3 regions of the Erwinia sp. LJJL01 genome follow, and region 3 is predicted to be linked to each of the others. Evidence: predicted binding sites of a transcription regulator. Region 3 holds the regulator's gene; each other region holds the start of a gene.
The links. The regulator Fur, encoded in region 3, represses iron uptake genes when iron is present. The targets are predictions, from matches to a motif close to ATAATAATGAGAACNACTATCAA.

Region 1 (4,445 bases), 1.6 Mb from region 3:
GGCGCTCGTAGCTGAAAGGCGTGTCGGCCTGGGTGCTGGCCGCTGAGTGGTTGATCCCTTCGGCGGCCTGAGCGGTGGCACAAGCGCTGAACAGCGCGACGACGATGGCTGATTTAACAAGCTGTTGCATGATTTTCCCGAACTTAATGGTACTGACGGTGCTGGATACGGTAATCGCGCGGGGTCACGTTGAAGTGCTTTTTAAACACCCGCTGGAAACACTGCTGGGATGAGAAACCGAGATCCATCGAAATGGTCATAATGCTTTTGGTCGAGCTGACCAGACACTGCGCGGCCTGGTCGAGGCGGCGGCTGCGAATAAACGTCGCCAGGGTAATGCCTTTCTGCTCTTTAAATGCCCGCTGCAAATGCCACTTTGAGTAGCCAGATTTCGCCGCGACCGCCTCAATGTTGAGGCCCTCTTCCAGGTGATCGTCAATCCAGTCAACGATGACGTCGACAATTTCATGTTTCATTATGGATACTCCGCGATGATAGGCGACAGAAAGCGCCCACTCCTGCCTTACCCCTCATACTTCAAGCCGCAGGTGCGTTGGCTACAGCCGCCTGCCTGCACGCGAATTGTTTTGGGTAAAACGGAACAACAAGTTAGTTATTTTATTGATTTAGATAGTTTTTATAGCGATATGAAAAAAATGAAAGAACATATCAAATAATTATGGAAGGGATATTAGGTGAAGGATTAAAATAGTTCAAATAGATAATATGAATCTCCAATTATAGGATTCAACTATATGTCAGCCATGATGGATCTCAACCTGGTGCGGGTGTTTATCGCCATCTTTGAAACGCAAAGCGTCAGCGCCGCCGCTAACAGACTGTTTATCACCCAGCCCTCGGCCAGCTACGCGCTAGCCCGGCTGCGGGATGAAACGGGAAATGAGCTGTTTAAGCGCAGCCGCAAGGGGATGCTGCCCACCCCGGTCGCCAGCCAGCTCTATGCGGTATTTAAGAAGTCGCTAAGCGGGATAGAAAAAGCGGTGGCGGATACCCGTAGCTTCACCCCGGAAACATCTTTTCACAAATTCACCCTCGCGCTGTCCGATCTCGGGGAGCTGCTGCTGCTGCCACGGCTGGTAAAGCACCTGCGTGAAATTGCGCCCAACGTGCGCCTTGAAGTGATCCCCGTCGAGATGCGTAAGCTGGATGAGTGGCTGCTAACCGGGAAAATCGACGCGGCGCTGTGCAGCCGCAACGAGACGATTTCGCTGGCGCAGCGCGACCGCATTATGGATGAGCGCTATGTCTGCCTGCTCAACACGGCGCATCCGCGCATCGGCAACACGCTCTCCCTGCAGCGCTATCTGGAAGAACAGCACATTATCGTGTCAACCATCAGCGGGCATTACATGGTGGAGGAGCGCATCCGCGAGTACGGTTTTGAACGCAAAATCGCGCTGGAAGTGCCGCATTTTGCGGCGTTAGGCGAAGTGATTGCCGCCACCGAGCTGCTGGTGACGCTGCCGACCAGCGCGGCGAAGATTTACGTCGCGCGCGGCAACGGGCGCATTATCGAGCTGCCGTTTGAGCTGCCAAATCTGGAAGTTTACCTGTATGGCCATACCGAGATTGGCGATATCACCGCCAAAACCTGGTTCTACGACCTGCTGAAAAACGTCAGCCCGCAGCTGATGGTGCGTTAATCGTGGCGCATCGGGCCACGGCTCCAGTAAGCCATAAAGCTAATGCACTCCGGTGACAGGCCGCGTTCGCCAATCAGATAGCGACGCAGCTGCTTAACGGCGCTGGATTCGGCGGCCACCCAGCCGTGGAAGCGCTTGTCGCCGCTGTCGGCGCGATCCCAGAGGATATCGCCATCCTGCTCCTCATGCAGTTCGCCGCGCACCAGCGCACTTTCCGGCAGCTTAACCTGCTGCTTTACCGCGCTCAGCAGCGCTTCGCCGTGCGATGCCCCACTCTCTTCACGCGGCAGCCAGTGGACCTCGGCAAACCGATAGTGGCTGAGATCGACGCAGTCGCCGCGTTTCGGCATTTCAAGGAACAGCTGCAGCTGCGGCGGGTTCTGCCACCCGGCAAGCTGTTCGAGGATCGCCCTGGCCGCCGGCAGCGCGGTTTCATCCGCCACCACCAGCGCGCGCTCCACCTCCGGATGCGGGTCCCACTCATAGCCGCCGCTGCTGGTTGGACAAGCGCGGTTGGGCGCCACCAATTGCAGCGCCGCGCCCGGCTCGGCGTTTAGCGCCCAGGCAGACGCCGGGCCTTCGGTGCCGTGCATCACAAACTCCACCTCAACTTCACCCGCCCCGGCATTGAGGTGACGAAGGGTGTAGGTACGGGCAATCGGGCGCGTCTCCTGCGGCATCGCGCGCACTTTTTCCCACCAGGTCTTCTCGCCCTCATCGGTCAGCGTGGCAGGCGTGCCGTTGATCGACGGGAACAGCAGCTTGATGCGCTGGTCCGGCGCGTCCAACTTCATCTGGCGCACCTCGTCACCGCTGAACACACAGCGCAGCATCGAAGGAGAGAGTACCTGCTTGCGTGCCAGTACTACATTGAACAAGCGATAACCCTGAACATCCGCCATAAATCCGCCCTTAAACCGGTAAGCCGTGCGCGGCACAGCGCGCATAAGTTGCCCAAGAATAGCAAAGCCAAATGATAATGAGAATGAGTATGAGGTTCTTTACATGCAGCAGAAGCAGAGAAGCGATTGATCCGCGCAGGAAAAAGCGTCAGTTTAGGGGTTTGAGTTCTGCACGCGGAGTACGCCGATGTCCCTGACCCTTCTGACGCAGCTGGCCGATATCCCGGCCAGTCAGTGGGATGCCCTGACCCCGAATGCCCAGCCGTTTATGCGCCACGCCTTTTTATCGGCGCTGGAGGAGAGCGGCTCGGTCAGCCGTGCCACGGGATGGCAGCCGCAGCATCTGCTGTGGTGCGAGGGGGATAAGGTGCTGGCGGCGATGCCCGGCTATGCCAAAACCCATTCGATGGGCGAATACGTCTTCGACCACGCGTGGGCCGAAGCCAGCCAGCGGGCGCGTATTCCTTATTATCCCAAGTGGCTGTCGGCGGTGCCGTTCAGCCCGGTCAGCGGCGCGCGCCTGCTGGGGAATGAGCACGCGGGCGCCCTTCTGCTGCAGGCGCTGCCGCAGTTTCTTGAACAGCAGGCGCTGTTCAGCGCGCATATCAACTTTAGCGATGCGCGCGTGCATCAGCATTTAGCCGGTGATGAACGCTGGCTGCCGCGCCTGGGCTGCCAGTACCACTGGCACAACCGCGGTTTTCGCGACTTTCAGGACTTCCTCGATCTGCTGACCTCACGCAAGCGCAAACAGCTGCGCAAAGAGCGCGAGCTGGTCGCCAGCCAGGGCGTGGAGTTTGCCTGGTATGAGGGCGCGCAGCTGAGCGAGGCGCAGTGGGATTTTATCTACGACTGCTACGCCAACACCTACCTCGTACGCGGTCGCCAGCCCTATCTCACGCGGCTGTTCTTCAGCCTGCTGGCGCAAAGCATGCCCGCGGCCATCCGCGTCATCATTGCCAGCCAGCACGGCGACCCGGTGGCGATGGCCTTCAGCCTGGTGGATGGCGATACCTTCTACGGCCGCTACTGGGGCTGTCTGGAGGAGTTCAACCGCCTGCACTTTGAAACCTGCTTCTGGCAGGGGATGGAGTACGCCATCGCCCACGGTTTGCAGCGCTTTGATGCCGGGGCGCAGGGCGAGCATAAGCTGATCCGCGGGTTTGAACCGGTCCTGACCGAGTCGTGGCATCGGCTGCGCCACCCCGGCCTGCACGATGCGGTAGCCGACTTTCTTCAGCAGGAGCGCGACGGCGTGCGCGCCTGGGCGGAAGAAGCGCGTTCAGCGCTGCCGTGGCGTCAGTCCCTGGCGTAAATAGAATCGTACTAAGGATAATCTGGTAATATTTTTTGCAGAATAAGAATAACGCCAGACTGGTGTCTTATTCTGCTGATTTATTTTATTAACGCTGGCCCTGCCATGATGCAAAAAACTTCCCGGAATATACTTTAGTGGATTGTATCCATTCACGTTATATTCACTGGGAAATAAGATGCCAGCTAAAAAACCTGCCAGTCCTGCCAGTAATGAAGCCGTCACTGCTGCCACCAGCGGAAACAGTCTGAAGGTTTATGACACCAGCGGCAAAGCGATAGAGTTTGGCAAAGTGGTGATGGAACTCACTTCAGCCACCGGCGGCAATAGTGCCGTCACCACCTGCCGCACCGTGGCCGACCTGCGCCAGACCGAACCTACCGCCGTCGGTGAGCTCGCGGTGGTTCTGGAGTACAGCGAAAATCATAAAATGGGCGGCGGGGTGTTTGTTTATGATATCAGCGATACCACCACGCCCGATGATAACGGCGTGAATTTCGTCACGGCCAAAGGGGCGCGCTGGAAGCGTGCACTGACCGATCACAACGCCCTGACCGTGGTGGA
Region 2 (4,445 bases), 1.7 Mb from region 3:
GTTCGCCAGCACGCTGAGGCTGAACGTCGCCCGCACGCTTTGCCAGGTTTGCACGGCGGCCTCCTTGAGCTGATCGATCAGGCTAAACTGCGCCGCGTCAAACGGCTGCCGCTGCAGCGCTTCTGCGGTGTAGAGCGTGTTGAGCGTGCCGACCACCACCTCCTTCGCCATTGCCCCGGTCAGCAGCCCGACGGTCGCCTGCCAGTTATCGCGTTGCACGCCAATCGGCGACAGCAGCGGGGTCAGCGTGCGGCTGACGCTGGCGAGGGCCGAGTCGTTGAGGTTACTGACCGGCTGACCGCTGAAGGTAAAACTGTTCAGCCCGCCAATCACGACGCTGACCAGCACAATCACTTTGCCCGCGCGCAGCGCAAAGCCGCGCAGACGCTGCCACGTCTGTAACAGCAGACTTTTAAGGTGCGGAACGTGCCATGTGGGCAGCTCCATCACAAACGGGCTGGCCGCGCCGCGCATCAGCGTATGCTTGAGCAGCAGGCCGGTCGCGATAGCGGCACCCATGCCGAGCAGATAAAGGCTGAATACCACCAGCGCCCCGCGCTGACCAAAGAACGCTGCCGCAAACACCGCGAAGATAGCCAGGCGTGCCCCGCAGGAGATAAACGGCGCCATCAGCACGGTAATCAGGCGCTCACGCGGGGCATCAAGCGTACGCGCACCCATGACTGACGGGACATTGCAGCCAAAGCCGACAATCAGCGGCACGAAAGATTTCCCCGGCAGGCCAAGCGCCTGCATCAAGCGGTCCATCACAAAGGCGGCACGCGCCATATAGCCAGAATCTTCCAGCAGTGAGAGAAACAGGTACATCATGCCGATCTGGGGGATAAGCGGCATCACCGTATTGATACCACCGCCAATCCCCTGCGCCAGAAACAGCGTCAGCCATTCTGGCAGGTGCAGCGTGATGCCCAGCCACTGCGTACCCTGAATAAACAGCGCCGCCGACCCGAGGTCGAACAGCGGCTGTAGCGCACCGCCGAGATTAATGGCGAGGAAAAACATCAGGTACATCACCAGCAGGAAGAAGGGCAGACCAAGCCAGCGGTTCATCGTCAGGCGGTCGAGATGCTGTGACACCCCCTTGCGCGTTCCCTGCTGCTGAATGGCCTGGCAGCACAGGGTTTCAATCGTCTGATAGCGGCTGCTGACGATGCTTTGCGCCACGTCTGCTCCTGCCTGCCGGGATACGGCGGGCAGCAGCCGGGCGGCATCCACGGCCTGCTGCTGGCTCCAGATATCCCCTTCCAGCATTTGCAGCGCCAGCCACTTTTTTTGCGCCGGCGAGAGGGGGGCCGCCATGGCCGCAGCCAGCTGTGCTACCGCCTGTTGCACCGCAGCAGGGTAGGCGACACCGATCTGCGCGCCGCGAGGTGGGTAATGGTCAATCGCCTGTTTCAGCCGATCAATCCCGCGGCCCCGAGTGGAAACCAGCGGCACTACCGGGCATCCCAGCGCCTGCTCCAGCGCCGCAATGTCTATTGTGATCTGCTGGCTTTCGGCCATGTCCAGCATGTTCAGCGCGATGATACAGGGCAGGCCCATCTCCAGCAGCTGCAGCGTAAGGTAGAGATTGCGCTCCAGATTGCTGGCATCCACCACGTTGATCACCAGCGAAGCCTCCATGCTCAGCAGGTACTGACAGGCGATCTGCTCATCCAGCGATGCCTGCTCCGAGAGAGTGGTCAGCGAGTAACAGCCGGGCAGATCGACCAGCTTCACCTGATGCCGGGCGGTGGTAAAGCGTCCCTCTTTACGCTCAACCGTGACGCCCGCCCAGTTGCCGACGCGCTGGCGCGCCCCGGTCAGCTGATTAAACAGGGTGGTTTTGCCAACGTTTGGGTTACCGGTCAGGGCGAGAGTCGTGTTTTTCATTAAGCTCCCTCCCCGGCTTCAATGGCTTCAAGCAGCAGCAGGGAAAGCTCTTTGCGGCGCAGCATCAGGCTGGTACGGCGGGTTTCGATATGCAGCGGGTCGCCGAGCGGCGCTACGCGCACCAGGGTAAAGCAGGTGCCGGGCAGCAGGCCCTGCGCCATCAGTTTCTGACGAAAAGCCGCGCTGAGCGTGGGAGAAAAACCGGTAATCCGGTAGCTGTGCTGGGGGATCAGTTGCATTGTCCTGGCCTGCTGAGATGTTGGACGGGAGAGTGAAACAATGAATTTTAATGAGAATGATTATTGCTCACATTGATATTGAGCAAGGTTATAGCGGAGAACGGGAGCGGTTTTTTGCAAAAAAGGGCGGGCCTGGCAGCCCGCCCTGAGGTTTAGCTCTTTTTACCAAACGCGGCGGCGAGGGCATCGCCCATCGCGCTGTTACCGGCGGGCTGCGCGGCCGGGCGTGGCTTGCTGCCTTTTGCCGGGCGCGCATTGTCACGGCCGTTAGCCGCGCTGCTACCGCCGCCACGACGCGCGTTGGTTTCACCCGGCTGCTCGTCCAGGCGCATGGTCAGGGCGATACGCTTGCGCTGCAGATCCACTTCCATCACCTTCACTTTGACGATATCCCCGGCTTTCACCACTTTATGCGGATCATCAACAAACTTGTCGGAGAGGGAGGAGATATGTACCAGGCCGTCCTGATGCACGCCGACATCGACGAACGCGCCGAAGTTGGTGACGTTGGTGACGGAGCCTTCCAGCACCATGCCCGGCAGCAGATCGTTCATGGTATCAATGCCGTCGGCAAACTGGGCGGTTTTGAACTCTGGACGCGGATCGCGCCCCGGTTTTTCCAGCTCTTTGATGATATCGCTGACGGTTGGCACGCCGAAACGCTCGTCGGTGAAATCGACCGCGCGCAGGTCGCGCAGCACGGACGGGTTCCCCATCAGCTCATTCAGCGCCTGTTCGGTGGCGGCGAGAATGCGCTCCACCACCGGGTACGCTTCCGGGTGCACCGTGGAGGCATCCAGCGGGTTATCGCCCTGTGAGATGCGCAGGAAGCCCGCGCACTGCTCAAAGGCTTTCGGTCCAAGGCGGCCCACTTTTAGCAGCTGCTGACGGTTCTGGAAGCGGCCGTTCTCATCACGCCAGCTGACAATATTCTGCGCGATCATTTTGCTCAGGCCGGCCACGCGGGTCAGCAGCGGCACTGAAGCGGTGTTCAGATCCACGCCTACGCCGTTTACGCAGTCTTCCACTACCGCATCCAGCTTCTTCGCCAGCTGGCTCTGACTCACGTCATGCTGGTACTGGCCCACGCCGATGGATTTAGGGTCGATCTTCACCAGCTCGGAGAGCGGATCCTGCAGACGGCGGGCAATGGATACCGCACCACGAATCGAAACGTCCAGGTCCGGGAACTCCAGCGCCGCCAGTTCAGAGGCGGAATAGACTGACGCGCCCGCCTCGCTGACGATCACTTTCTCGCCTTTCACCTGCGGGAACTGCTTCTGCACCTCAATGTAGAAACGCTCGGTTTCGCGTGAGGCGGTGCCGTTACCGATGGCCACCAGCTCAACGTTATGTTTGGTGCACAGCGCGGCCACTGTCGCCGCCGCTTTGGCGGTCTGCCCGGTGTGCGGGTAGATGGTATCGGTGGCAACCAGCTTGCCGGTCGCATCCACTACCGCTACTTTCACGCCGGTACGCAGGCCCGGATCGAGACCCATAGTGGCGCGCATCCCGGCCGGGGCCGCCATCAGCAGGTCATGCAGGTTGCGGGCAAACACGTTAATCGCTTCGTCTTCCGCCCGCTCGCGCACCGTGCCCATCAGCTCGGTTTCGAGGTGCAGCAGCACTTTGATGCGCCAGGTCCAGCTCACCACGGCTTTACGCCAGGCATCGGCCGGAGCGTTGTTGAGACGCAGGTTGAGGTGCTCGGTAATAATCTGTTCGCCGTGGCTTTCACGCGGCGGCTCGTCAAACTGCGGGTCGGCATTCAGCGACAGCTGCAGGATGCCTTCGTTGCGGCCACGGAACATGGCCAGTGCGCGGTGGGAAGGCACGCCGGACAGGGCTTCGTGATGGTCAAAGTAGTCGCGGAATTTCGCGCCTTCTTCCTGCTTGCCGTCAACCACGCGGGAGACGAGGTGAGCATTTTTCCACAGGTATTCACGCACTTTTGCCAGCAGGCTGGCGTCTTCGGCAAAGCGCTCCATCAGGATATAGCGCGCGCCATCCAGCGCCGCTTTGCTGTCGGCAACGCCTTTATCGGCGTCAACATAGCCCACAGCCAGCTGCTCAGGATCGTGTTTTGGCTCCTGCCACAGCGTGTTGGCCAGCGGTTCCAGACCGGCTTCAATGGCGATCTGCCCGCGCGTGCGGCGCTTCTGTTTATACGGCAGGTAGAGATCTTCGAGTTCGGTTTTGCTCAGCGTGGCGTTAATCGCCGCGGCCAGCTCGTCGGTCAGTTTGCCCTGATCGGCGATGGATTTCAGAATGGACTGGCGGCGGTCAGCGAGTTCGCGCAGGTAGCCAAGGCGG
Region 3 (4,445 bases):
GTGGATACGCTGAGCAAAGATCCGGCCGATGGTCGTAAAGTGAAAGGCGTGATCCACTGGGTGTCCGCAGTTCACGGCCTGCCTGCGGAGTTCCGCCTGTATGACCGTCTGTTCAGCGTGCCAAACCCGGGCGCAGCAGAAGATTTCCTGACCACCGTTAACCCGGAATCCCTGGTGATTCGTCACGGTTACGTCGAAGCGGGCATGCAGCAGGCTGAAGCTTCTGCACCTTACCAGTTCGAGCGTGAAGGTTACTTCTGTGCCGACAGCGTCTATTCCAGCGCCAGCAATCTGGTGTTTAACCGCACCGTTGGCCTGCGCGATACCTGGGCGAAAATGGGCGAATAAGCCGTAATCAGCTATATAAGAGGGCGATGATTCGCCCTTTTTTTCGTCCGCTGGATACCGCTATCAGCGACGTATCGACAATCTCACCTGAAGGATATTGCATGTCTGGATTAGCCGAACAAGCCAGCCGCAGCGTGATTGTGCTGCATGAACTGATCGCCGAAGTGTTTCACGGCGACGGCAGTAAAGTGCCCGAACTGCTCGCTCATTTTGCCCCCGAATTCACCATGGTCACTCCCGGTGGAAAAATGCTGGCGCTGGCAGACGTTGCCGCACTGTTTACCCGCCTGACTGGCGGACGTCAGGGCGTGGAGATTCGTATTGAGCAGTGCCAAATTATTTCGCAGTCAGAGCAGGATGTGGTGATTCATTACCATGAGCTGCAGCAGCAGGGGGATGTGCATACTCATCGTATCTCGCTGGCGGTGATTGACTGTAGCGCAACCCCACCACGCTGGCGCTATTTGCAGGAAACGATGGTTGCCGACTAGTTACCGTACTAGTTCGCGAGTGTGATTTTGTGTAGACTATGCGGCATTAATGCCGTTTAGCCAGTGGAATATCCCGGCGCGTGCGTTTTGTTACCGTTTCTCGCTAAGGATTTGCCATGGCTCTGCCTGCTTCTGCTGCTCCGTTACCCTCCACGCTGTGGGGGACCTTAATCATCAGCGGCACCATTATCGGTGCCGGGATGTTCTCCCTGCCGGTGGTCATGTCGGGGGCGTGGTTCCTCTGGTCTTCACTGTTGCTGATCCTCACCTGGTTTTGCATGCTGCTTTCCGGGCTGCTCTATCTTGAGGCCAGCCTGCATTATCCGCCGGGCGCCAGCTTCGATACCGTTACGCGCGACCTGTTAGGGCGCGGCTGGAATCTGGTTAACGGGTTGTCGGTGGTTTTTGTGCTCGGCATTCTGACCTACGCCTATATCTCTGCCAGCGGGGCGATTATTCAGCACAGCCTGAGCCAGCTGAGTGTCGATCTCTCTGCCCGCACCGCCGGGCTGCTGTTTGCGCTGCTGGTGGCGCTGTTTATCTGGCTGGGTACGGCCGTGGTCAGCCGCATGACGCTGATCTTTCTCGGTGCGAAGGTGATCACATTCCTGATGATTTTTGGCGGCTTGCTGTGGCACATCGAGCCGGTGAATCTGCTCGACAGCGCGGCGGAAGACGGCCACTACCTGCGTTATCTCTGGGCGGTAGTGCCGTTCTGCCTGGCCTCATTTGGCTACCACGGCAATATTGCCGGGCTGGTGAGTTACTACCGTAAAAACGCCGGGCGCGTCAGCCGCTGCCTGGTCTACGGCACGCTGCTGGCGCTGGCAATTTACCTGGTGTGGATCGTCGGCACCATGGGCAATATTCCACGCCATGACTTTAAAGCGATTGCCGCACAGGGGGGGAATATCGATGTGCTGGTTGCGGCGTTGTCCGGCGTACTGCACAGTCAGTACCTGAATCTGCTGCTGGATATCTTCTCCAACTTTGCCGTGGCCTGCTCATTCCTCGGCGTCAGCCTGGGCTTTTTTGACTACCTTGCCGACCTGTTTAAGCTGGATAACTCTGCCACAGGGCGCCTGAAGACCACCGTGCTGACCTTTATTTTCCCGCTTACTGCCGCGCTGATCTGGCCCAACGGCTTTCTACTGGCGATAGGTTATGCCGGGTTGGCTGCTACCCTTTGGGCGGTGATCACGCCCGCGCTGCTCGCCTGGCAGTCGCGCCGCCGCTTTGCCACCGCGGCCTGGCGGGTGAGGGGCGGCGTTGCGCCCATCGTACTGGTGCTCTGCTTTGGCGTGCTGAATGCCCTGGTATCACTGCTCTCATACGGTCACTGGCTGCCGGTATTCGGCGAATAGCAGGCATAAAAAAACCGCTGGCAGGCAGCGGTTTTTACACAATCATGGAGATTACTGGTCGTGCAGAGTCTCGTCTTCGCGGCAGTCGCCCAGAGCACAGTGACCGTAAAGATAGAGGCTGTGGTTGCTCAGTTTGATGCCGTGGCGCTTAGCGATTTCACGCTGGCGCTCCTCGATGTATTCATCACGAAACTCGATAACTTTACCGCAGTCCAGGCAGATCAGATGATCGTGATGGTGCTGCTGGGTCAGTTCGAAAACGGATTTACCGCCTTCAAAGTTATGGCGGGTAACGATCCCCGCGTCGTCAAACTGGTTCAGCACGCGGTAAACCGTGGCCAGACCAATTTCTTCGCCCATATCAATCAGGCGTTTGTACAAGTCTTCCGCACTGACGTGATGGCCCTCTGGTTCCTGAAGCACTTCCAGAATTTTCAGTCGGGGAAGCGTGACTTTCAGGCCGGCCTTCTTTAATGCGGTGTTATTGTCAGTCATGCGGATATTGTCCTGTTACTTTGCTAGTCACTTAGTGGCTGAAAAGCCATGAACATCGGTCGACGCTAAAGCTGAATGCGTCTCAGTATAGAGCTGATAGTTCGAAATGAAAACTAAAAGGGATGCCTGAACCGCTGAGGGATGTAAGGATTAATGTCGTTACATCCTGGGAAGCGCGCGCCCGAATTATGCTGGGTTAACATTTCGTTCTCCCTCATCTCATCACACTCGGTAAACCAAGTGTCGTCAAACAGTGTGACGGGCGCTGAGTAAGCGGGTAACCGATGGGGTTATTGTACAGTTTTGCAGGTGAAAGTTACAAACATGTATCTATTACTTCTATAGGAAAAACCACTGACTTGATGTGAGATAACTCCCACATCAAGCCGCTGTGGTTAGGCTTCGATGATTTCTTTCAGCTGAAGTTCATCAAAAATCTGTTTTACCCACTTTTCAACGCGTTCGTTAGTGAGTTCTGGCTGGCGGTCTTCATCAATCGCCAGACCGAGGAAGTTGTTGTCATCTGCCAGGCCTTTAGAGGCTTCGAAGTGATAGCCTTCGGTCGGCCAGTGACCAACGATAATCGCCCCGTTCGGTTCAATGATGTCGCGAATGGTACCCATCGCATCACAGAAATATTCAGAGTAATCTTCCTGATCGCCGCAGCCAAACAGCGCGACCAGCTTACCGTTGAAGTCGATCTCTTCCAGCGTTGGGAAGAAGTCATCCCAGTCGCACTGGGCCTCACCGTAGTACCAGGTGGGAATGCCCAGCAGCAGAATATCAAAGGCTTCAAGGTCTTCTTTGCTGCTTTTGGCAATATCACGAACTTCTGCAACATCTTTACCCAGCAGTTTCTGGATCTGTTTTGCAATGTTTTCCGTATTGCCTGTATCGCTGCCGAAGAAAATGCCGACGAGTGCCATGAGTTTAATAACCTCTTGAATCTTAATGATATGGTGACTGCTGAATTTTTCGCAGATATCGCTAATGATAACAGACCGCCGGAAGCGGATAAACGTGTAATGCTGCTGGTTTTGTCGCTGAGTGCTTAAGCCAGGCGATCAGGATTGATGACGCTGCAGCTGTTCCAGCAGCATCTCTTCAATCAGTTCGCTGCGACTCATATTGCGCTCTTCTGCCAGCTGGTTCAGGGTATCAACCGCGTCGCTGTTCATTTTCAGCTCAACGCGCTTCAGGCCGCGCACTTTATCCCGCTTCAGCTGGTTGCGCTTGTTGATGCGTAGCTGCTCATCACGCGTTAGCGGATTCGTTTTAGGTCGTCCCGGGCGACGTTCATCTGCGAACAGATCGATCGTTGTGCGGTCCGTGTTCTCTTTTGCCATAGGGATAGTGATACTGAAAGGCTGAATTTCTGAAGACCAGGGTCGTTATGCCGCGTGAAGAATCAGCAGCGGCAAATTTTAGCGCGCCATCATACCCCAGCGAAAGTGATGACGACAATCATTTATACCCTTCATTCTTCAAGCCGCAGATGCGTTGGCTTCATCCATTATTCGGCCCATCCCTGGACCTCCCCCCTTCGGGACCACTGTAGACAGCGTTCAAATCTGCTCCGGGCAGATTTGTCACCCCTGTCACAGAGCGATCTATGCTGCCGGGGACTCATGGCCTTGCCGCCTTTCTGCAGCTCGAATTATTTTGGCTATATCAACCCGAGGAAATAATTGTTTTTACAGCGCAAAAAATCGACGGATTGCGCGTAACACGGCATCAGGTTTTTCCG

Region 1: ACLI4M_RS08750 (siderophore-interacting protein) is a predicted target of Fur. The motif match lies at 2,638-2,660, and genes of this name have one in related genera.
Region 2: feoA (ferrous iron transporter A) is a predicted target of Fur. The motif match lies at 2,177-2,199, and genes of this name have one in related genera.

Annotation. Positions count from the first base shown of each region.
Region 1 is NZ_CP178576.1:1,684,050-1,688,494, forward strand. Features, by position in the region: gene ACLI4M_RS08735 (hypothetical protein) at 1-130, opposite strand, end outside; gene ACLI4M_RS08740 (helix-turn-helix domain-containing protein) at 144-476, opposite strand; gene ACLI4M_RS08745 (LysR family transcriptional regulator) at 756-1,664, shown strand; gene ACLI4M_RS08750 (siderophore-interacting protein) at 1,661-2,566, opposite strand; gene ACLI4M_RS08755 (GNAT family N-acetyltransferase) at 2,754-3,881, shown strand; gene ACLI4M_RS08760 (hypothetical protein) at 4,060-4,445, shown strand, end outside.
Region 2 is NZ_CP178576.1:1,552,414-1,556,858, reverse strand. Features, by position in the region: gene feoB (Fe(2+) transporter permease subunit FeoB) at 1-1,893, opposite strand, end outside; gene feoA (ferrous iron transporter A) at 1,893-2,132, opposite strand; gene ACLI4M_RS08145 (Tex family protein) at 2,285-4,445, opposite strand, start outside.
Region 3 is NZ_CP178576.1:3,290,642-3,295,086, forward strand. Features, by position in the region: gene glnS (glutamine--tRNA ligase) at 1-348, shown strand, start outside; gene ACLI4M_RS16300 (hypothetical protein) at 450-839, shown strand; gene mtr (tryptophan permease) at 956-2,203, shown strand; gene fur (ferric iron uptake transcriptional regulator) at 2,255-2,698, opposite strand; gene fldA (flavodoxin FldA) at 3,094-3,624, opposite strand; gene ybfE (LexA regulated protein) at 3,763-4,044, opposite strand; gene ybfF (esterase) at 4,393-4,445, opposite strand, start outside.